DNA from 2 places in the Thermoanaerobacterium xylanolyticum LX-11 genome. Region 2 is predicted to be linked to the other one. Evidence: riboswitches for the same ligand, from Rfam matches in the RefSeq annotation. Region 2 holds a riboswitch; the other holds the start of a gene.
The links. Region 2 has a riboswitch for thiamine pyrophosphate ahead of thiT (energy-coupled thiamine transporter ThiT). Riboswitches for the same ligand answer to the same signal wherever they lie in the genome.
Positions count from the first base shown of each region.

Region 1: linked by a shared signal. The riboswitch ahead of thiD (bifunctional hydroxymethylpyrimidine kinase/phosphomethylpyrimidine kinase) and the one ahead of thiT (energy-coupled thiamine transporter ThiT) in region 2 are both predicted to bind thiamine pyrophosphate.

Region 1 covers NC_015555.1:1,069,564-1,080,976, forward strand. The annotation lists gene THEXY_RS12210 (response regulator) at 1-112, shown strand, start outside; gene THEXY_RS05155 (HEAT repeat domain-containing protein) at 123-1,277, shown strand; gene THEXY_RS05160 (glycosyltransferase family 2 protein) at 1,274-2,692, shown strand; gene THEXY_RS05165 (GGDEF domain-containing protein) at 2,689-3,582, opposite strand; gene THEXY_RS05170 (ISLre2-like element ISTxy1 family transposase) at 3,803-5,212, shown strand; TPP riboswitch at 5,589-5,703, shown strand; gene thiD (bifunctional hydroxymethylpyrimidine kinase/phosphomethylpyrimidine kinase) at 5,770-6,579, shown strand; gene cytX (putative hydroxymethylpyrimidine transporter CytX) at 6,569-7,750, shown strand; gene thiM (hydroxyethylthiazole kinase) at 7,743-8,543, shown strand; gene thiE (thiamine phosphate synthase) at 8,546-9,175, shown strand; gene splB (spore photoproduct lyase) at 9,280-10,302, shown strand; gene THEXY_RS05200 (folate family ECF transporter S component) at 10,498-11,028, shown strand; gene THEXY_RS05205 (hypothetical protein) at 11,118-11,378, shown strand.
Region 2 covers NC_015555.1:191,274-202,686, reverse strand. The annotation lists gene THEXY_RS01015 (MGDG synthase family glycosyltransferase) at 1-219, opposite strand, end outside; gene ltrA (group II intron reverse transcriptase/maturase) at 461-1,867, opposite strand; gene thiT (energy-coupled thiamine transporter ThiT) at 2,329-2,967, opposite strand; TPP riboswitch at 3,025-3,123, opposite strand; gene THEXY_RS01000 (methylated-DNA--[protein]-cysteine S-methyltransferase) at 3,160-3,627, opposite strand; gene THEXY_RS00995 (hypothetical protein) at 3,652-3,897, opposite strand; gene THEXY_RS00990 (aldo/keto reductase) at 4,051-5,190, opposite strand; gene ltaE (low-specificity L-threonine aldolase) at 5,340-6,377, shown strand; gene THEXY_RS00980 (APC family permease) at 6,380-8,245, opposite strand; gene THEXY_RS00975 (beta/alpha barrel domain-containing protein) at 8,334-9,005, opposite strand; partial or broken gene THEXY_RS12995 (hypothetical protein) at 9,164-9,350, opposite strand; gene THEXY_RS00965 (MBL fold metallo-hydrolase) at 10,219-10,860, opposite strand; gene argS (arginine--tRNA ligase) at 10,996-11,413, opposite strand, start outside.

The sequences.
Region 1 (11,413 bases), 880 kb from region 2:
TAGTGAAGATTTTGTGAAAAAAGCTTTCGAAATTGGAGCTGATGACTATGTATCAAAACCTTTTTCACCTATGGAGCTAGACAGCAGAATAAAAAAATTATTGTCAGAATAGTGGTGATTAAATGGAATCAATAGCCATAATTTCAATAGCTGTATTTTCGGGTATTATACTTGCTTTATATGCGTATTTAATATTTGAAAAGATATATGTATTGATAAATAATATGCTTAAGCAAAGGTATATGAATGAGATCTCTAAATTTCTTGATGAATTAGTATATCTTCTTGATGAGAAGTATGTTGGTGAAACTGATATAGAGAAATTAAGAGTTCTAATGAGAAATAAAATCAAGAGAAACTTAGTAGAAGAGAGAATGGCATACTATTTTGAAAATTTTAAGGGTATTGTTGCTGAAAGATTGACAGCATTATGCGAAAAGATTGGGCTTATAGATTATGAGATAAGCAATCTAAATAAAAGAAATATATTCAAAGTTTCTTTGGTATGTAGATATTTAGGTGATTATAGGAGTAAAAAGGCTGTGAAGCCATTATTAAATTTAGTTACCACACATTCTACTGATCTATTATATAATGTTCTTTTGGCACTTGCTAAAATAGGCGATGAAAAATCTTTTGTAGAAGCGTTTAAAAGTCTTTCAAATACAATTTTATTAAGTGAGAGAAGTATTATAGAAATTGTTGATAATTTTGAGGGCGATAAACTATATGTCTATAGATCTTTAATGTATCTTGATGATGATTTCATTGCTTCTATTTTTATAAAATCAGCTGGAAATTACAAGGATACTTCTTTAGCAGACGATATAGCTAAATTTCTAAAAAGCAAAAACAAAGAAAAGAGAATAGCGGCTCTTAAGGCTTTGGGTAGTATGGGTGATAATAGGTTTACTTATAAAATCATAGAGCTTTTAAAAGATGAAGAGTGGGAAGTAAGAGCAGTCGCAGCTAAAGTATTGGGTCAAATACAGGATGAGAGGTCACTTGCACCTCTTGTAGAAGCATTGTCTGATAAACAATGGTACGTAAGGTATAATGCTGCACATTCATTGATAAATATAAATGGCGGTTTAGAGGCCATCAAAACGGTATTTCAAAAAGATGATAATTTTGCAAAGGATATAGTCGTTTCTGTTTTGGAAACAGATTATGGATACGATAAGCTTCTGCAATATGAATCGGTATTTTACACAGGTCCTAAACTTTCTGACTTAATTACAGAATATGTTAAAAGCAAGATGGAGGTGATGGCTTGAGCATATCTTTATTAAAATCGATTATTTTAGGATTTAATAAAACACTTATTTATTATGTTTTCGCAATTAACTTTATATATTTTTTTCAGCTAATTTTAGCTGCAATTAATTTAAATAGATACATAAAGAAAATAAGATATTCTGATTATAGGAGATTTATATCTTCTTCAAATATGATACCAATATCTATATTAGTTCCAGCTTATAATGAGGAAGAAACAATAGTAGAGAATATAAAATCGCTTTTATCGTTGCACTACCCAATTTTTGAGGTAGTAGTAATAAATGATGGTTCGAAAGATAATACATTAAAAAAGGTGATTGAAGCATTTGAATTAAAAGAGGTAGATCAACCAATTAGATATCGTATCAAAACCAATAAAATACTAAAAGTCTATAGAAACATTGATATACCTAATCTCATATTAGTAGATAAAGAGAATGGTGGAAAAGCTGATGCACTAAATGCTGGTATAAATGTATCTAATTATCCAGTAATAACATCTATCGATGCAGACTCAATTTTAGAAAGTGATTCACTTGTAAGAATAATAATGCCTTTTGTTGAGGATAAAAGAACAATTGCTGTTGGTGGCATAGTCAGAATAGCAAATGGTAGCACTATAATAAGAGATAAAATCATAAACATCGATTTACCAAGAAATAGAATAGCAAATTTTCAGATAGTAGAGTATTTGAGGGCTTTTTTATTGGGGCGAGCTGGTTGGGATTTGATAAATTGCCTTCTTATCGTATCTGGTGCGTTTGGGGCTTGTAGGAAAGATGCTGTTATAGAAGTTGGTGGCTATGATAAAGATACAATCGGTGAGGACATGGAGCTTATAGTAAAACTTCACGAACATTTTGTAGAGAAAAGACAAGAATACAGAATAAAGTTTATTCCAGATCCTGTATGTTGGACACAGGCACCAGAAAGTATAAAAGATCTAAGGAGTCAGAGAAGAAGATGGCAGATAGGTCTTATAGATAGCCTTTTTAAACACAAAAAAATGCTATTAAATCCAAAGTATAAGCAAATTGGTTTAATAGCAGTTCCTTACTTTTGGTTATTTGAAATGATAGGACCTGTTGTTGAAATACTAGGGTATATTTTTATTCCGATTACGTACATATTAGGTATTCTAAACATAAAATATTTTATTTTGTATTTTGCAGCGGCTATTCTTTATGGAGTGCTTTTATCATTAGGTGCTATATTGTTAGAAGAATATACATTTAATAATTATCCTAAGTTGGTTCAACTTTTAAAACTAAGTATATACGGTGTATTAGAAAATTTTGGATACAGGCAGATGACAACTCTATTTAGGATAGAAGGTATTGTTAAATTTAAAAAATTAAAAAGCAGTTGGGGAAAAATCAAGAGACATAGTTTTGAAACTAAGAAAGCTTAAGCCATAACTTGATTTCTTTTTTTCTTTGCTTCGTATAATTTTTGGTCGGTTTTTTCAATAACATCTAAATAATTTTCATAATTGCCTTCAAATGTATATACCCCAAAGCTGGAAGTGATTTTAATTTCCTTGTCTTTATATATTATAGTGCTGCTTTCAATGCTTTTTCTTATTCTTTCAGCTATTTCGTAAGCCTCATTTTTATCTGTATTTTTCAAACAAATTAAAAATTCTTCTCCACCATACCTAGCTGCCCAATCATCTTTTCTAATATTGCTTTGAATTATGGAGGCAAAAAATTTGAGCGTTTCGTCACCTGCAATATGACCATATGTATCATTTACTTTTTTAAAGAAGTCTATATCTGCCATTATTATGGAGACTGGCATGGTATTTAAAGAAGCTCTAAGGATATCAACAGGTAATCTTTCATCTACGAATCGTCTATTATATAGTCCAGTGAGACCATCTTTTACCACTAATTCATTTAATTCATTTACTTTATCATATATATTTTGACTTGTCAGATTTTTAATATCTTCAATCAAACCTGCATCTGTAGAATCTTTTAAAAGTTCGACTACAATTTTACCTGAGTCTGTGTAAAATGGTGTCGATGTTACTAAATATAATTTTTCTCCAGTATATTCAACTTTTACAAAAGTTTTATCTTCAATAATTGTTCTTATTGATATACAATTACTACATATTTTACCTTGATTCCAAAAATCATAGCAATAATCTTTTTCATCAATGATTTCCTTGCTATTTAGAAAAGAGTAGTAAACTTTCTTTTTTAAAGGATCTACTATTCTTATACCATCGAATATATTTACTAAAAATGATACATTTTTTATAATATCATCTATTGATAGATAAGTACTATTCATAAAAAATTCCTGCCTCCCATAATTATTAATTCTATTTTACCATAATTTATATATATATAAAAGAACAATGTATAGATTATCAAGAAAATTTGACGATAGAGTGCTTAGTGTAAAATTTTTTTAGGTGAAAAAGCAGGAAAATAGCGATGAAATGTAGAAATAAGACCTCACCATCCTCCCAAGAGGATGAGTTAGAAAATAAATAGGAAGGTGAGGTCTTATGAAAATAATTCAACATACACTTCAAAAATTCCTGCTTGTTGTAGAAAAAATTATTGGATTACTTGATGGAAAATATACCTATTTGGAATTTGAAGAAGAACTTAAAAAAATTCTAAATGAATTAGGAAAAGAGATTTGTGCAGATGTACTTCATGAACTTGATCAAAGCATATATAAAGATAAATACAAAAGGAAAAACTGGGTGGTAGTCCAAAAAGATTGTGAAAGGACAATAACAACTGCATTTGGAGATATCACATACAAAAGACGGTACTATAAAAACAAAGAAACAGGAGAGAAGGCATATCTCGTAGATAAAGCTGCTGGCATCCAAAAATATGAAAGAATAGATGCTGAGCTTAAAGCTGATATAACGGATCTTTCTACAATACTCTCATATCAAAAAACCACTCAGGAACTTAAAAGAAATGGAGCTAACTGCAATGTAAGCCGGCAAACAGTAATGAACACATTAAGAAAAATAGACAACCTTCAAACATATGAAAAGCCAAAGACTAAAAAAGAAATAGAAACTTTATACATAGAAGCTGATGAAGATCATATACATCTTCAAAACGGCAAACCAGACATTGTAAAATTAATATACGTACATGAAGGAAAACAAACAATAACAAAAGGCAGAAATGAACTAAAAAATGCCGTATACTTTTCCGGTGTATACGAAGGAGATAAAGTAGAAGAGTTATGGAAAGAAGTATGGGAGTACATTGCAAGCACATATAACGAAGACAAAATAAAACGCATATACGTATCTGGAGATGGAGCGGAATGGATAAAATTCGGAGTAAAATATCTGCCTAACGCCGTATACGTATTAGACCTATTTCATCTACAAAAATACATAACAGCTGCAATAAAAGAAGATAAAAAAACAAAGAGAGAATTATGGAAAGCCATATTTAAAGCAGATAAACAAAAAGTCAATGAGCTTTTAACACAAAAATACAAAGAACTAGAATTAAACGGAACAGAAAATCCCGTAACGAAGTGCCAAACATATATAAATAACAATTGGGATGGAATAAATTCATACAGCCTTTACAAAAAAGAAATAACAGGATGCAGTGCAGAAAGTCATGTAAGTCATGTACTTTCAGAGAGACTATCAAGCAGACCAATTTCATGGAGCAAGGTTGGAGCTCACAAAATGGCAAAATTAAGAGCAATAAAAGCAAGCGGCATATCGCTGAAAGGTGTCGTATTAAAACAGCAATATGAAAGCTTAAAGCCAATAGAAATACCAAAGCAAACAGTGTATAAAGCGAAACAACAACTAAAGAAAATAAAATCAACTTATGAAAACATAATAAGCTTGCCAATATTGCAAAATAAAAAAACATTAACAAGTCAGGCTATAAAATCATTACTATTGAGAAATGCCATTTAAAAGTATGCATATATATTGAAGATTGTAGTTTTAGTTATTATTATGGGGAGCTTATTTGGGTTACCTATCACATGTAAAATTCATGAATAAATAGCATTGATATACATGATGGCTTCTTTGAAGAGCGTGAGAATCTGAGAATGAGTGAGATATTAAAAGAAAATCAAAGATTATAGAGTGAGTGGCGATTTTATGCTATCAAGAAGTTAAGAGACTTCAACACTAAAAACTTTTCTTAAAATCCAGCTATCAATACTCATCCTTAGAGTGATAGTGAGGTCTTTTTTTCAAAAAAACCTAAAAATACTTGACACGATCATAGAGTGAAATATCCTGTACAAGTCAAACAATTTGTGTTAAAATTAAATAAAAGTTAATATTTAGTCTGGGGAGCTGGGGTGATAGCCCGGCTGAGAGTTAGCAGCTATTTCTGCTATGACCCATAACCTGATCTGGATAATGCCGGCGTAGGGAGTACATTGGGATTTAAGTGTGCTTATCCAGCACACTTTTTTGTTTCGTATTTCCTTAAGGCATACAAAAAAGGAGGAATCGATGTGAGAAAGTTACTTACAATTGCAGGCTCTGACAGCATTGGTGGAGCTGGCATAGAGGCAGATTTAAAGACGTTTTGCGCACTTGGAGTATACGGCATGTGCGTCATAACGGCAGTTACTGCGCAGAATACAGTAGGAGTTTTTGACGTGAGGGAGATGGATGCAGATATCATCAAAAAGCAGATTGACTGTGTATTTGAGGATACAGAAGTTGATGCTGTGAAAATAGGCATGGTGTCAAGTGGAGAAATCATTGACGCTATTGCATCATCACTTAAAATATGGAATCCAAAAAACGTCGTGTTAGACCCTGTCATGATATCAAAAAGCGGATATTACCTTCTAAAAGAAGACGCCATAGATGCATTGAAGACAAAACTTTTGCCTATGGCAGATATCATTACTCCAAATATACCGGAGGCATGTGAACTTACGGGAATGAATATTGAGGGAATTGAAGACATGAAAGAGGCTGCTAAAAAAATCATCGATATGGGTGTAAAAGCTGTCGTTGTAAAAGGTGGTCATTCTGTAGAAAATGCTACTGATGTATTTTACGATGGAAGTGAATTTTTACTTTTGCCGCAGGAGAGGATCGACACCAAAAATACACATGGGACAGGATGTACGTATTCATCTGCAATAGCTTCGTACCTTGGTAGAGGATTTAGCTTGAAAGATGCAGTAATAAACGCAAAAAGTTACATAACAGAGGCTATTAAAAATTCTCTTGAGATAGGTAAAGGTGTAGGACCTGTAGGACATTTAGTAGATCTTTATAAGAAAGCAGGTATTGACTATGAAGATTAAAAATTCGACGCTTTTTTTGATATGGGCAGGTGCGGCCATATCCATTGCAGAGGTTTTTACTGGTTCATACTTTGCACCATTAGGCTTAACTAAAGGAATTTTAAGCATATTGTTAGGTCATATAATTGGTACTCTGTTTTTTGCTTTAGGAGGGCTTATGTCCTTTAGAGTTAAGAAGCCTGCAATAGAGTCCACGAAAGGTGTATTGGGCGAGAGAGGCATGGTATTTATAGGGCTTTTAAATGTGCTTCAATTGGTTGGCTGGACGGCTGTAATGATAATACAGTCTGCAAAGGCTTTCAACGGTGCCATAGGCATGTCTACTGCTATTGGAATTTTTGTCGTTGGCATATCTGTTTTATTGTGGACATTATTCTTTGACAATGAAGCTTATTGGATAAACGATATTGCTGTTGTACTTTTATTTATATTGACTATATTTGTTGTATTGTATTTAAAAGGCGGGAAAATAGCGTCAGTAACGGGAGACATGAGTTTCAGCGGTGCTGTTGAGCTTGCCGTTGCTATGCCTGTATCATGGCTTCCGCTGGTAGGGGATTACACTATAAATGCTAAAGATGGGAAGTCCAGCTTTATATATACATTTGCAGGATATTTCATAGCAAGCTGCTTCATGTATTTTATAGGACTTTATGTGGCTTTAAAAACAGGCGGAAAGGATATAATCTCGTATTTTGCGTCAATAAAAACGGGAATTGTACCGCTTCTCATTATACTTTTGTCGACGGTTACTACGACTTTTATGGATGTGTATTCTGCTGCTATTTCAACCCTTTCTATTGTCAAAGCAAAATTAAGCAGAAAAAGTCTGCTTATTATATATTCCATTGTGGGGCTTATTGCCGCATATTTGTTCCCAATGGATAATTACCAAAACTTTTTATACGCCATAGGAAGTGTATTTATTCCAGCATATACGGTTGTATTTGAAGATTTCTTTTTGATGAAAAGCAAAAGCCATAGCTTCTTAAATGTGCCTGCCACGATTTCTTTTGCGGTGGGTACGATATTCTACAATTATCTTACATATTTTGGCACAAATCTATCAAAATGGTTTATAACGCCCACAATAGGTACGATTATTTTAACTGCTGTAATCTATCCAATTATGAAATCTTTAAATAAGAGAGAGGAGAAAATTTATGGTTGAAGAAGCAATAAAGGTTTTAGAAAGATTAAAAGAAGAAGTGCCGCTTGTCCACGCTATAACAAACTACGTCGTAATAAACGATAATGCCAATGCACTACTAAGTATAGGGGCATCTCCTGCAATGGTTATGTCACCGGACGAAGCGTACGATTTTACAGCAATTTCAAATGCTTTGTACGTAAATATAGGTACTATCAATAATGAAACTAAAGAGACAATAATCAATTCTGTAATATCAGCAAAAGACCACAAAAAACCAGTCGTCTTAGACCCTGTAGGATGTGCTGCTATAAAAAGCAGGGTTGACTTTGTAAATATGCTTTTGAAAATAGGTGATATAAGCATTATAAAGGGGAATGGCGGTGAAATAAAGGCTTTATCAGGTGAAAGTGCAAATGTCAGAGGTGTAGATTCTTTAGATGACAGCGGAAATGTTGACTCATGTGTAAAACTTGCAAAGTTAACAAATACGGTTGTTGTTGCAACAGGTAAAGAAGACTATATAAGCGACGGCAAAAGAGTAGTAAAAGTTAAAAATGGTACCTATTTATTTACAAAGATAACAGGTGCGGGCTGTACTTTAGGTGCAATAATGGCGGCTACGTCTGCATGCAGCCATGACAAAGTGATATCGTCATTGGCTGCCCTTCTTATTATGAATATAGCTGGAGAATTGGCGGAAAAAGAGTGCAATTTGCCTGGGACATTTAGGGCAAAATTTATAGACAATCTGTACCTTATAAACTCCGACATTATAAGGAAATACGCTGATATTGAAGTATTGGAGGCGTAAGCATGAAAGATTTTGATGTATCTCTTTATTTGGTCACTGACAGAAACCTTTTGAAGGCTGGTAGAGATTTTTACGATGCTGTAGAAGAATCATTGCAAAACGGTGTTACTATGCTACAGCTTAGGGAAAAGGATATTTCATCAAGAGAGTTTTACGAGATTGCTAAAAGATTAAAAGATATTGCAGGAAAATACAATGTTCCATTTATAATAAATGACAGAATTGATATAGCACTGTCTGTTGATGCAGATGGAGTTCACCTAGGTCAAGAAGATCTGCCATGCAGCATTGCAAGAAAGATCATGAGCGATAATAAGATAATCGGCATATCTGCTGGATGCGTAGATGAAGCCGTAGAGGCAGAAAGAGATGGTGCTGACTACATAGGAGCAGGTGCAGTATTCTACACAGGCACAAAGAAAGATATAGGTGAAGCAATAGGGCTTTTGGATTTAAAAAAAATAAAAGAAGCAGTAAAGATTCCTGTTGTCGCAATTGGAGGCATAAAATACAGCAATGCATTAGATGTAATGAGAACGGGCGTTGATGGAATCTCAGTTGTATCAGAGATCATGGCATCAGATGATATAGGTTTTGCCACAAGGCGCTTAAAAGATGCTATATCAAAGTAGTATGAAAAGCACATTCTTACAAATAGGATGTGCTTTTTGCATATACTATTTGAAATGTGCTAAGAATAAAAATAAACAAATTACTTAAAAAAAGGAGTACGAAAATGTTTATTCCTAAGCGCATTATTTTTGAAAAAAATGCTATAGACTATGAAATTGGATACAACATATACCAATTTTTTAAAGACAGAAAAGAAGTTGAATTTATAGAGATGAAAGGAAATAGAATAAAAGGACATATACCAGGGGACAATTTACGAGAATATTATAAAGAAGGGAAAAATACTTTAGTTGTGGGCGTGAAGAAAAAGATAGATTTTCAATCTTGTAAACCATCAGCTAATTATCAGCTACCATTGCTATCTGGTTGTGTAGGTCAATGTCAATATTGTTATCTTAATACAAATTTAAGCGAGAGGCCTTACATAAAGGTCAATGTAAATATAGATGACATATTTATGTGGGCAAATGATTATATTGAAGCAAGGAAACCTGAAAAGACAATTTTTGAAGGTTCGGCAACGTCAGATCCCGTGCCAGTAGAGCCGTATACAAACATTCTAAAATCTGCGATAGAATTTTTCAGCAAAAGCGAAAGTGGAAGATTTAGATTTGTCACGAAGTTTACAGACATAGATACACTTCTTGATATTGAACATAATGGACATACAGAAGTGAGATTTAGTTTAAATACTGAAAAAATCATAAACGAATATGAAAAAAGGACTCCATCATTAGAGAAAAGATTGGAAGCCAGCAGAAAAATAATTGAATCAGGCTATCCCATGGGTTTTTTGATAGCGCCTGTTTTTTTGTATGACAATTGGCAAAAAGATTATAAAGAACTATTATTTAAAATGAAGGAAAGTATACCTGAAAAAACTGCATATCCAATAACATTTGAAATCATCTCACACAGATACACAGCAAAAGCCAAAAGTACCATATCAGAGATTTTTCCTGAAAATACACTGCCTATGAATGACGAAGAAAGGGTTTGTAGATTCGGTCAATTTGGCTACAAAAAATTTATGTACAAAAATGATGAGATAAATGAAATGAAGGAATTTTTTATAAAGGAAATAGAGTCAATATTTGATGGTAATGTCATCAAATATATAATATGAGTCTAAATGTCAAATAAGCTTGCAGCGGATCTTAAAAGGCTACTATATATAAAAAGCAATTAATATGATATTATAAAAAAACTTGATTTGAGAGTATTGATGATATATAGAGTTTATGGTACCATTGTAGTAGTCTTTTTCTAATTGTGTAGCAGTCTTATTATAACCTATATAATTGATAGGGAGGCTTGTTTAATGAAAAAAATACATACGAGAGAACTGGTTTTTCTAGCATTGTTGATTAGCCTAAACATAGTTTTAAGTAGAATAGCTAGTATTAGAATAGCTGTTGGTGGTATTGAAGGTATAAGAATTGGCTTTGGCGCATTGCCGGTGATTCTTGCAGGGATAATGTTTGGATCTACAGCAGGAGGTATAGTAGGTGCTGTAGGTGATATAGTTGGGTATTACATTAATCCTTTAGGACCATACATGCCACATTTTACATTGACAGCAGCTCTCACAGGTATTATTCCTGCTTTGGTTTTAAAGCCGATAAAAGCTCCAATCCCTTCTATATGGCAATTGCTGATAGCAATTGGTGTAGGTCAGTTAATTTCATCAGTAATATTGGTGCCTTATTTTCTTCTGCTGTTATTTAAAATGCCTTTAGTGACTACTCTACCTCCAAAGGTTGTAGGAGAAATTATTAATGTTCCGATATATTCATTGTTTACGCAAGTATTGCTAAAAAGAATAAATATAGTTTATTTTAAAGACAACTAATAAAATCAAATCATTGTTTATAACTCTTTAGAGCTTTGAATAAATGATATTATTATGTTTACTATGAATGAATTGTAAGGAGAAGAATTATGGTTAATTATAGATTAAAAGCTTTAATTATGGATGTTGTTGAGAATCAATTGAAAATGGATGATCCGAAATGTACAAAAGCTACCCTGATGCGACTAAAAAATTTAGGTTATTCTGAACAAAAGTCAAAAGAAATGATAGGTTCGGTCTTGATTGAAGAGATATATTATATACTTAAGGAGAAAACTCATTTTAATGAGAAAAAATATTGCGAAAAATTATCTTTGTTGCCTGATTATTATTTCAAAAAGAAAGATTGATTTACTTTGTATTAGTTGATGTTTATAAGATTTTT
Region 2 (11,413 bases):
CTCATAAAGATACCCCCATAATTCAGGTGTCAATTTTAGCGTCTTTAAGTAAATTCTCGTTGTCAAGTAAGACAGGCTGGGAAACTTCTCCCCAAGTGGATTTTCCACGAAGGCTTCAACGCCATCTCTTTTTTCGAAGGCTTTTTTTAAAGCCATCGCCGTTCTTTTATGTCCAGTTCCTATATCTTCATAAAGTATTAAAATCTTTATTTTATCCATCAAAAAGACCCTCACAATCACTATATTGATTATGGCATTTAAACATTAAATTTAAATTAAATTTGTATTAAAAATGCGTTAAAATCTATCCATCAATATAGTTTATTTTTATTTGCTATCTAATATTATACCATCAAAATCAATTTATTGTATAAAATTTAATCGAGTAGGAGGCGGTGACTAACCGCCGTCCTCTCACACCACCGTACGTACCGTTCGGTATACGGCGGTTCATTAAGATTTAATGTACGATTAGATACCTTTTTGATAAACTTCTATAACCTATGTCTTCGAAGTATTTATTTGTAAGAGTCATATTGAGTATTTGGCTATTGGATATTCTCCAGTAGCCTTTCCTCGTATTGGCGTATGCCCAGGCTTTTTGTTTTTCTACTCCTAATTTTATCAGATTGTCATACTTTGTTTTTGTCTTCTTCCATTGCTTCCATATACATGCTCTTAGTCTACGCCTTATCCATTCGTCAAGAGCTTTCATTATTCCTTTCGCATCTGCTAATCCAAAATAGTTAACCCATCCTGTCGTTATCTGATTCAATCTACGTATTCTGTATTCCATGCTTATTCCCTTGTTTCGATTGGTTATTTCTCTTACTTTTTCCTTAAACCTTTTGATGGATTTTTCATGAATCCTTATTCTTACTTCGTTTTCTTTTGTATAAAACGAAAATCCTAAGAATTTTCTTTTCCATGGTCTATCTACAGCACTTTTTGTTTCATTGACTTTTAGTTTTAATTTGGTTTCTATGAATTTCTTTATGCTTTTCATTACTCTGTTTCCTGCTGACCTGCTTTTTACGTATATGTTGCAATCATCTGCATATCGACAGAATTTATGTCCTCTTCTTTCTAGTTCTTTGTCTAGTTCATCTAACATTATGTTTGCTAGTAGCGGACTTAATGGCCCTCCTTGTGGTGTCCCTTCTTCTGTTGCTACTTTGATTCCATTTATCATTACTCCTGATTCTAAGTATCTTCGTATTAGCTTCAGTACTCGTTTGTCTCCTATCCGCTTTTCTAATTTGGACATTAGTATGTCGTGGTTTACTCTGTCAAAGAACTTTTCTAAGTCTATATCTACTACCCATGTGCATCCTTCGTTTATATATACTTCTGCGGCTATTACTGCGTCTTTTGCACTGCGTCTAGGTCTGAAACCATAACTGTTATCAGAGAATGTATGGTCGTATATTCCACTTAGTATTTGGGCTATTGCTTGTTGTATTAGTCTGTCTAGTACTGTAGGTATCCCTAGTAGTCTTGTTCCTCCATCTGGTTTTGGTATTTCTACTCTCAACACTGGTTGTGGTTTATATTTTCCTTCCAGTAATTGTTGCTTTATGGTCGGCCAGTTTTCTTTGAGATACGGTAGAAGTTCATCTACTTCCATCCCATCGACTCCATGGCTTCCTTTATTTGCAACTACTCGTTTGTATGCTTCTTTCATGTTTTCTCGGTCTAGTATCATTTCAAGCATATTACTGGTGTATCTTTGTACATTGTTTCTTCTATCTTTTGACGCCGATGATATACTATGCACTTCCGCTCTCTCTTGAAATTCCATTTCTTGATTGAGCGGATAGCCTCTTTGTTGAGTTGTCTGCAGTCTCTGCATATCTTTCGAGTTCATAAGATTTCCAAAACCTCCTAATGTTCGGTCCTTCCTTATCTATTCATGACTAGATAAGTACTATGACCTCTGCTGACTTCTCAAGGTTCAGCCATACATCACTGCATGGGTTGTCATTTCAGAGTTCACTTTAATGACTTATCCTTGAGACCTCCCCGGGTAAGAACGATAACCTTCATCTCGTCTATCTGCCAGATTTACTGTATGGGGTTCGGGTAGTGTTGGACTTCGTTTTGTTCAGCAAACTCGTCCGCCCCAATTCAGCCTCTTATCTGGTTCGTATTCCTCAGACCGAGATTTTGCCTACCGCTTCCTTCAGATTCCACCTCACGATGGACACCCTTGCGGTTCAGCTAGTGGTTCCCACTACCAAGCCCACAGCGGACTTTCACCGCCAAGTTATCGCCCATGCCGGGCGCACTAAAAACCCTCTTCCGTTAAAAAGAGGGTTTTTATAAATTTTACGCTAATGCTTTTTTCTTTATCATCTCAATTGCATTTCTAACTTGCGGAATAATAGAAACCACAAAACAAATCAAGACCTCCACACCTACTAATATACCATTAACAAGAAGCGAATAGACAATAGGATTCATACCTTTTGGTGCATAGCTGGCAAAGAAGAAGACACCTGATAGAAAATGTGAAAAAAACCTGCCAAAACCACCAACTAAGATTCCCAGACTTAAATTCTTTTTAAAGAATCCTGCAAGTCCTAAGGCACCAAACGCCAATGGATAATCTAATAGAAGCTGTATCCAATGCACAACATAAGGATCTTGTATTAGCTGAAGCATTCCATAGGCCATTCCCACCGCTATACCAGGCCCTGCACCGTAATAGTATGCAAAGACAAACAGCGGAAGCATACTGGCTGGCGTTATAGAGCCACCTTGAGGCCAATGGTAAAACCTTATATACGACAATACAAATGATATGGCTATTGCTAATCCACCGTACACAAGCATCTTTGCATTAAATTTCACGCTGTTTCTTAAAATGTAAAACAAAAAGGCAGCAAATAGAATCGCAATTATTATGGAAAGTGTGGCAGGCTTTATCTTTGTAAAATCAGAAAAAATGCTTACAATGTAGGACATAAAAATAACCTCCTTTTGAGGCTATGTACCGCTTAAAACAAAAAAACCGCACACTGATGCGGTCTTTTGCCGCATTCCCTTCGTAGGTATTAACCTAATCAGGTTCTAGGGGTTTGGCATCTGCCATCTCAGCTAAAAGCACCCCCAGCGGACATAGTCTATTGATTAATTTATTATCTAATTATAATAAAATTACTTTTTAAATGCAATACCTTCATGTTGAAGCAGTAATGACTTGACATTAAGTCCTCCTGCAAAGCCTTTCAGTGTCATATCTGAACCGATGACCCTATGACACGGTATGATAATCGGAATAGGATTTTTATTGAGGGCATTTCCTACAGCTCTTGATGCATTTGGCTTACCTATTCTTCTTGCGATTTCACCGTATGTAGCGTAAAAGCCATACGGTATCTTCATAAGCTCTCGCCAAACAGATTTTTGAAAGTCTGTCCCTTCTAAATCTAACTTTACGCTAAATTCTTTCAAGTGACCCTCAAAGTACAATTTAAGCTGTTCTTTGCAATCAGCTATAAATGAATTCGTACTCCTTAAACATTGTAAATGTTCTTCATTAGGAAAATCTATCCTCGTTATGCCATCTTCGCTTGAATATATTCTTAGCGTTCCAATCGGTGTATCTAAGTCATCCCATACCACATTATCACATCCTGATGCATTTTGCTATTTAACAACTACTTCTTCGACTTCATCTTCAATTTCAAAATCTTCATTAGATTTATAAGAAGATTCACTTGATTCTGATTTGCCTGAAGTTGCTATTTTTGCTAAACTTTTTTCTATTGAATCAATCTTTTTCATTTTTTTCAATGTATAAACTATGTAAAATACCAAAAAGATAACTGATACAATCGGTGTAGCTAAAGCCACAAAATACTGCAGAAATAGCATAAATCCACTTTGAACCATTCTTGACACTCCCTTCTAAATAAGATATTCACTATTTATTATTTCACAAGTAAACTATCAAAGCAAGTATTATAAAAAATATTATACATAGTTTTTTCTACTAAAAGTAAAGCCATATTGGTGAAACTTAAGTTTCATCAATATGGCTTATTTTTAAACAGCATCTTTAAAATATCTTCTTACATCCTTTAGATAATCAATTATTGTCAAGTGTTGAGGGCATTTTGTCTCGCACTCTCCGCATTCTATGCAAGAACTTGCTTTACCTTCATTTAAGTTATTATAATTTCTAAGTGCTTCATCATAATTGTTGTACATGTGGGCTTCATTGTATACGGCAAAATTCTTAGGTATATTCACACCATTTGGACATGGCATACAGTAGTTACAAGCAGTACATCCTACAGGCGAAAGCCTTTCATAAGTTTCTCTGACTTTATCTACAAGTTTTACCTCGTTCTCGGTTAAACCATTTGCTTTTGATCTTGATGCACTTTCTATATTTTGTTTCACTTGTTCCATCGTGCTCATTCCACTTAATACAAGGGAAACTTCAGGATGATTCCACACCCACTGCAAAGCCCATTCTGCAGGTGTCCTTTTTACACTTGCACTGTTCCAAAGCTCTTTGATAGCCTCTGGCGGATCTCCAGCAAGCTTGCCACCTCTTATTGGTTCCATTACAATAACGGCTAATCCCTTTGACGCAGCATACTTAAGCCCTTTTAAGCCCGCTTGATTGTTTATATCCATGTAGTTGTACTGTATCTGACAAAAATCCCATTTATCGTAATCATCGATTATGCCTTTAAAAACGTTGTATTCGTCATGGAAAGAAAAACCTATGAATTTGACTTTGCCTTCTTTCTTGACCTTTTCCATCCAGCTAAACACATCAAGTCTTTTGTACTTCTCCCATCTCTCTTTATCCAATGCGTGTAGAAGGTAAAAATCTATGTAGTCAACGTCCAGTTTTTTTAGTTGTTCATTCAGGTATTTATCCATATCTTCTTTTTCATTAACAAGCCATGACGGAAGTTTTGTAGCTAAATACGTCTTTTCCCTGTATCCGTCTTTTAAAGCTTTGCCTACCACAATCTCACTTTGCCCATTGTGGTACGGATATGCAGTATCAACGTAGTTAACGCCATTATCTATAGCATATCTTATCATCTTTATAGCTTCTTCTTCATCGATCTTGCTGTTGTCTCCGCCTATTGTAGGCAATCTCATTGCGCCAAAACCCAATGCTGAAACCTTAACACCTGTATTGCCAAATTCTCTATACTGCATACAACCCCTCCGTATCTTAAAATTTAAATTTCTTATTTGATTATAACACCATTGCTTTAAATAACAAAATTCCCGTAATCGCATCTATTGCTTTAGCTTTTCAACAATGTTAATCTTAAATTAAGCTAATAGATAGGAGGTAATTGCATATGGAATACATCGATTTAAGAAGCGACACAGTCACGTTGCCAACTCAGGAAATGAGAGATGCCATGTACAAAGCTTTAGTAGGCGACGATGTTTATGGTGAAGATCCCACTGTAAAGAAGCTTGAAGAAATGGCAGCAGATATTATGGGAAAAGAAGATGCAATGTTTGTGACAAGCGGGACACAAGGAAACCAAGTATCTGTCATGACACATACACATCACGGCAACGAAATAATACTGGAAGAAAAATGCCATATAATTACGTATGAAGTCGGTGGAATAGGATATCTATCAGGGGTGCAAGCTAAAACTATACGAGGAATAAATGGTATTATGGACCCGAAAGATGTTCTAAACTCCATCAGGACAGATGACATCCATTTTCCAAAGACAAGTCTTATATGTCTGGAAAACACCCACAATAAAGCAGGTGGTACAGTTATACCACTAAGCAATATGAAGGAAATTTATGAGATAGCAAAAGAACACGATATACCTGTTCATTTAGACGGAGCAAGGATTTTCAACGCAGCCACATACCTAAATGTGGACGTAAAGGAAATAGCAAGATACGCTGACAGCGTAATGTTTTGTCTGTCAAAAGGACTTTGTGCACCCGTAGGTTCCATTGTGGCCGGCAGTAAAGATTTCATTAAAAAGGCCAGAAAGTACCGCAAAATGTTGGGTGGTGGTTTAAGACAAGCTGGGATTTTAGCTGCAGCAGGAATTGTAGCACTTGAAAAGATGACAAAGAGATTAGCAGAAGATCACGAAAACGCAAGGCTTTTAGCAGAAGGCTTAAATAACATAAAAGGCATAAAAGTTGACATGTCGACAGTTCAAACAAATATCGTCATGTCTGACATATCTGCAACAGGTCTTACAGGAGCACAATTATCCTCAAAACTTTTAAATTACGGGATTAAGGTAAACGGCGGCAATGACTACGCCGTAAGATTTGTAACACACTATTACATCAAAAAAGACCATATTGACAAGGTCCTTCACGCCATAAGCACAATATTAAAAGAGCAATAATCTTATTGCTCTTTTTTGCATTTATCTTCAATATCATCATCATCGTGAAGCTGCAGCGGCATGGTCGCAACGACGATGTGTTTGTGTTTTAACAGTTCTTTTTCTATATAAACTCTCGTCTTATTATGAAGAATGTTGTGCCACCTTTTCCTAACTACAAACTGCGGCAATATTACTGTTATCATATCTCCTTTTTTATAGTTGTACTCTTCCGATTCTATAAATTTAAGAAGCGGCTCAACGATTCTCCTAAATGGTGAATATTTGACAATAAGCGGTATGTCCGTATTAAGCATGGCATACCTCTTTTTAATTTTTTCACCGCTTTCCTCATCTATAGACACATTAAAAGCGATGACATGCTCAGATATCGTCCTGGCATACCTTAACGCTCTGATACTGGCCTTATTGATGCTCTCTATAGGCACTATTACTCTGTTTCGATAGTGACTTTCAGAGATCTTTATGCACTGAAGATCTTCTGGACTTACTCTAAGCTGTACAGCCACAGCCCTGTAATGCTTATTTATCTTAAGCATCATAAATACCAAAACAGGTATAACTATTATTACGATCCAAGCACCTTCTCTAAATTTGGTTATTCCTACAATTACGACAACTAAAGCCGTGACAATAGCACCTGTACCATTTATAATCGCCTTTATAACCCAATTTTTGCTTCTCGTTGTTATCCATCTCTTTGCCATGCCTGTCTGCGACAAAGTAAATGATATGAAAACGCCAATTGCATAAAGTCCTATCAAGGAAGTGACATTAGCCCTGAATGCCACAATAAGAACAGTAGCCAAAACTGAAAGCAATATTATGCCGTTTGAATAGCTTAGCCTGTCGCCTCTTTTGTTAAGCTGTCTCGGCATGTGTCCTTCTTTTGCCATTATCGCAAGTAAGAGTGGAAATCCTGAATAAGCAGTATTAGATGCCATTACCAATATGATAAATGTTGTTGCTGTAATGTAGTAGAACATGAAGCCTCTACCAAATATTTCGTTTGCTAACTGTATGATTACAGCTTTGTCTCCTGCAGTAACGTGATACATGCTTATAAGGACAGATATGCCGCCAAATGAAATCAAGACAATAGAAGATAGCAAAATCAAGACAGTAATTGCTCGTTTAACAGATGGCTCTTTAAAATTCGGCACCGCATTGCTTACAGCTTCAACGCCAGTCAAAGCAGAACATCCATTTGAAAAAGCTCTTAAAAGTAAGAACAGTGTGACTGGTTCAACGGCTTTTAAAGGTGTAGTAGGAGGCACATATCCTCCTTTTATCTTTACAATACCTGCAATAAGCATCGCAACTATGCCAAAAACAAAAGCATACGTAGGAACACCAAAAATTCTGGATGATTCACGTATACCTCTCAAATTGCCTATCATCAAAATCAGCACAATTGCGATACATATAAGTATTGAGTAAGGCCTTAAAAATAAAAATGCAGATGTTATCTGATCAACACCTGATGACACACTAACTGCCACTGTCAAAATATAGTCGACAGATAGTGCAGCACCAGCTACTACTCCTGCGGTCTTCCCTAAGTTATCAGACGCAACTATGTAGGCGCCTCCTCCATTTGGGTAGTTTTCTATCGTCTGTATGTAAGAAAAAGTAAGTATCAATAATAGACTGATAATAGCGGCAGAAATATAAAGCAGATTTTTATATGCCATAAAGCCTATTGCAGGCAGCAAAACTAATAAGATTTCCTCGCCGGCATAAGCCACAGAAGAAATCGCATCGCTGGACAGTATAGGAAGTCCCCATATTACGCCGTATTTCTCGTTTTTAATAGCCTTATTTGTCAGTGGTCTACCTATTAAAGCCCTCTTAAGTCTATTAAACATCATAACGCCTCCGCTTATTAATAATAACCTATTATAAATCATTATTAATTATTTATCAATATCAATTTATTTATATATTTTACTATTTTTACTGCCTTTCCTCTCTGTATTTATCCATTACGTGTGAAAATATCTCCGCATTTGTTGGGGGTGTGTACGAAATAGCATTTGCACCAGCTTCTATCGTCTCCATTATCGTCTCATCTGTAGGCCCTCCTGTAGCAATTATCGGTATATTTGGGCAAATGTCTCTTACCCTTTTCACAATCTGCGGCGTCTTTTTTGCGCCTGAAATATTTAAAATCGTTGCCCCTGCATCTACGCGGCCTTTTATGTCTTCATTTTCTGAGACGATGGTTACTATTATCGGTATGTCGATTGTAGCCCTTATCTTTTTGATTATATCATTTGCAGTAGGTGCATTGACGACAACACCCATAGCGCCTTGGAATTCCGCATCAAGTGCCAAATTGACCACTCTCTTGCCTTGTGTAAGTCCACCCCCGACACCGCTAAACACAGGAATGTCTGACGCCATAATTATAGCGTGTGTAATGACAGGCTGTGGTGTAAAAGGATAAACTGCTAATATGGCATTTGCATTTGTGTTTCTTATTATAGCTATGTCTGTAGTAAAAAGTATTGACTTTATAACTTTGCCATGTATTTTTATGCCTGAAACATTTTGTATAACCTCCGGAACTCTAACCATCTTCTGTCTCAAAGGCGACACTATCTCAGGTATTGACAAATTATCCATATATATCACCTCCAAAAATAAAGTTTTAAAGGGCATATTGTAGTATACCACAATATCGATGTCATTTAAACTGGTTTTTCCCGATCGTGTCAAGTATTTTTATGTTTTTTTGAAAAAAGACCTCACCATCGCTCTAAGAATGAGCATTGATAGCTATATAGTATCATTTCAAGCATATTACTGGTGTATATTTGTACATTGTTTCTTCTATCTTTTGACGCCGATGATATATCCCCCTCTCTCTTTAAATTCCATTTCTTGATTGAGCGGATAGCCTCTTTGTTGAGTTGTCTTAAGAACTGCATATCCCTCGCCAAAACCTCCTAATGTTCGGTCCTTCCTTATCTATTCATGACTAGACAAGTACTATGACCTCTGCTGACTTCTCAAGGTTCAGCCATACATCACTGCATGGGTTGTCATTTCAGAGTTCACTTTAATGACTTGTCCTTGAGAACTCCCCGGGTAAGAACGATAACCTTCATCTCATATATCTGCCAGATTTACTGTATGGGGTTCGGGTAGTGTTGGACTTCGTTTTGACTTGCAAACTCGTCCGCCCTAATTCAGCCTCTTATCTGGTTTTTGTTCATCAGACCGAGAGTTTGCCTACCGCTTCCTTCAGATTCCACCTCACGATGGACACGTGGTTCCCACTACCAAGCCCACAGCGGACTTTCCCTGCCAAGTTACCGCCCATGCCGGGCGCACAAAAAAGAGACGGCAAGAACCGTCTCCATAATTATATATAAAAAGGCCCGCAATGATCTTCGCTTCAGCCTATATAAATCTTTGCACACCTGTATTAAATCAAATCTTATGACTTAATACAAGCATCTCAAAACCCATATAGACCTTTGCTCGACCATTATAAATACCTTAGAAACCTAATATAATCTCTCGACCATATTAGACCTCCAGCCTAAGTACAACACTAAGCTATACATCTGGCCTGCGGAACTTATAATGATCTTAGCTCGACTATAATACATCTCTTTTAACCTTATATTAATCTATATGACTAATATAAAGCCTTACAAGACATATCACAGTCTGCCCGCCGACTGATATTGGACCACTTGATCCAATATCAATCTTTGGCCGATCATCTAAGAACTTTCGTCCTTAGATGATCTTGGCTCAACCATTGCGAACCTTACGATATTATATTGTCCCCATTACAACATAATATACCTAAAAATATATGGTAAATTTATGAATTTTCATAATTCAAAGCGACCACATCGCTTCTGCCTTCTAAATAATTTCTGTCAATTTCAATTTCATTAGACTGTACCTTCCGTCCGCCTGTCATCTTCAAGAAATTATCCTCCGTCTCAATTGGCAAATTAACGTTGCTTGTCCTAAAGTGCATTGCAATGGTCAACTTTGGTTTAAGCTGCTCAACTACTTTTACTGCCTGTCTATCATCAATCGTGTAATACCCACCAACTGGCACCATCAATACGTCAACATCTCCTACTTCTTTCACCATATCGTCTGTAAGTATGTGTCCAAGATCCCCTGCATGGCACACTTTCATGCCATCAGCCTCTATTACGAATATTATGTTCTTCCCTCTTTTAGCACCATGCTCGTCATCGTGAAATACACTTACTCCTTTTATGTGAACACCATCTACATCATGTTCACCAGGAGTATTCACGATTTTAAAGTCACCCTTTACAGCTTTAAAGTAATTGTGGTCAAAATGAGAATGAGATGATGTCACAATGTCGGCTTCTGTCTCAGGCAGCGGATATCCTACAGTCTGATCAAATGGATCTGTCACTATGCTTATACCATTTTCTAATGTTATCTTGAAGCATGAATGTCCAAAATACCGTATTTTCATATTAACACCTCCTATGCCATATTATAACACATTATCTTGTCCTATATTAATATCATTGGCACGATTCATAGCTTTATCATAAATTTCCTCCGGATAGCCTGACCTCCATAAAAATATTAGGCGGATAATCCGCCTTTACATTTTCTCTGGTGCTGTTATCTTCAACATATCCAGCACATTCTTTATTACAATTCTTGTAGCATCGATTAGGACTATCCTCGCTTTCATCAGTTCTTCATCAACACCTCTCACCCTGCAGCTATTGTAAAAAGTGTGAAACAATGATGATACATCGAGTATATACCGCGTGATTCTGTGAGGAGCCATGGTATTTGCTGCTATTGTAATTTCTTCAGGCAGATATGCCAGTTTTTTAATCAAACTAATCTCTGTATCTTCACTCAACAATTTTAAGTTGACTTCTTTTAAATTGTCTGTATCAATCCCATCTTCCTTTAATTGCCTCAATATAGAACATATTCTGGCATGGGCATATTGAACGTAAAAAACTGGATTTTCATTTGACTGCTCAACAGCTAAGTCCATATCAAAG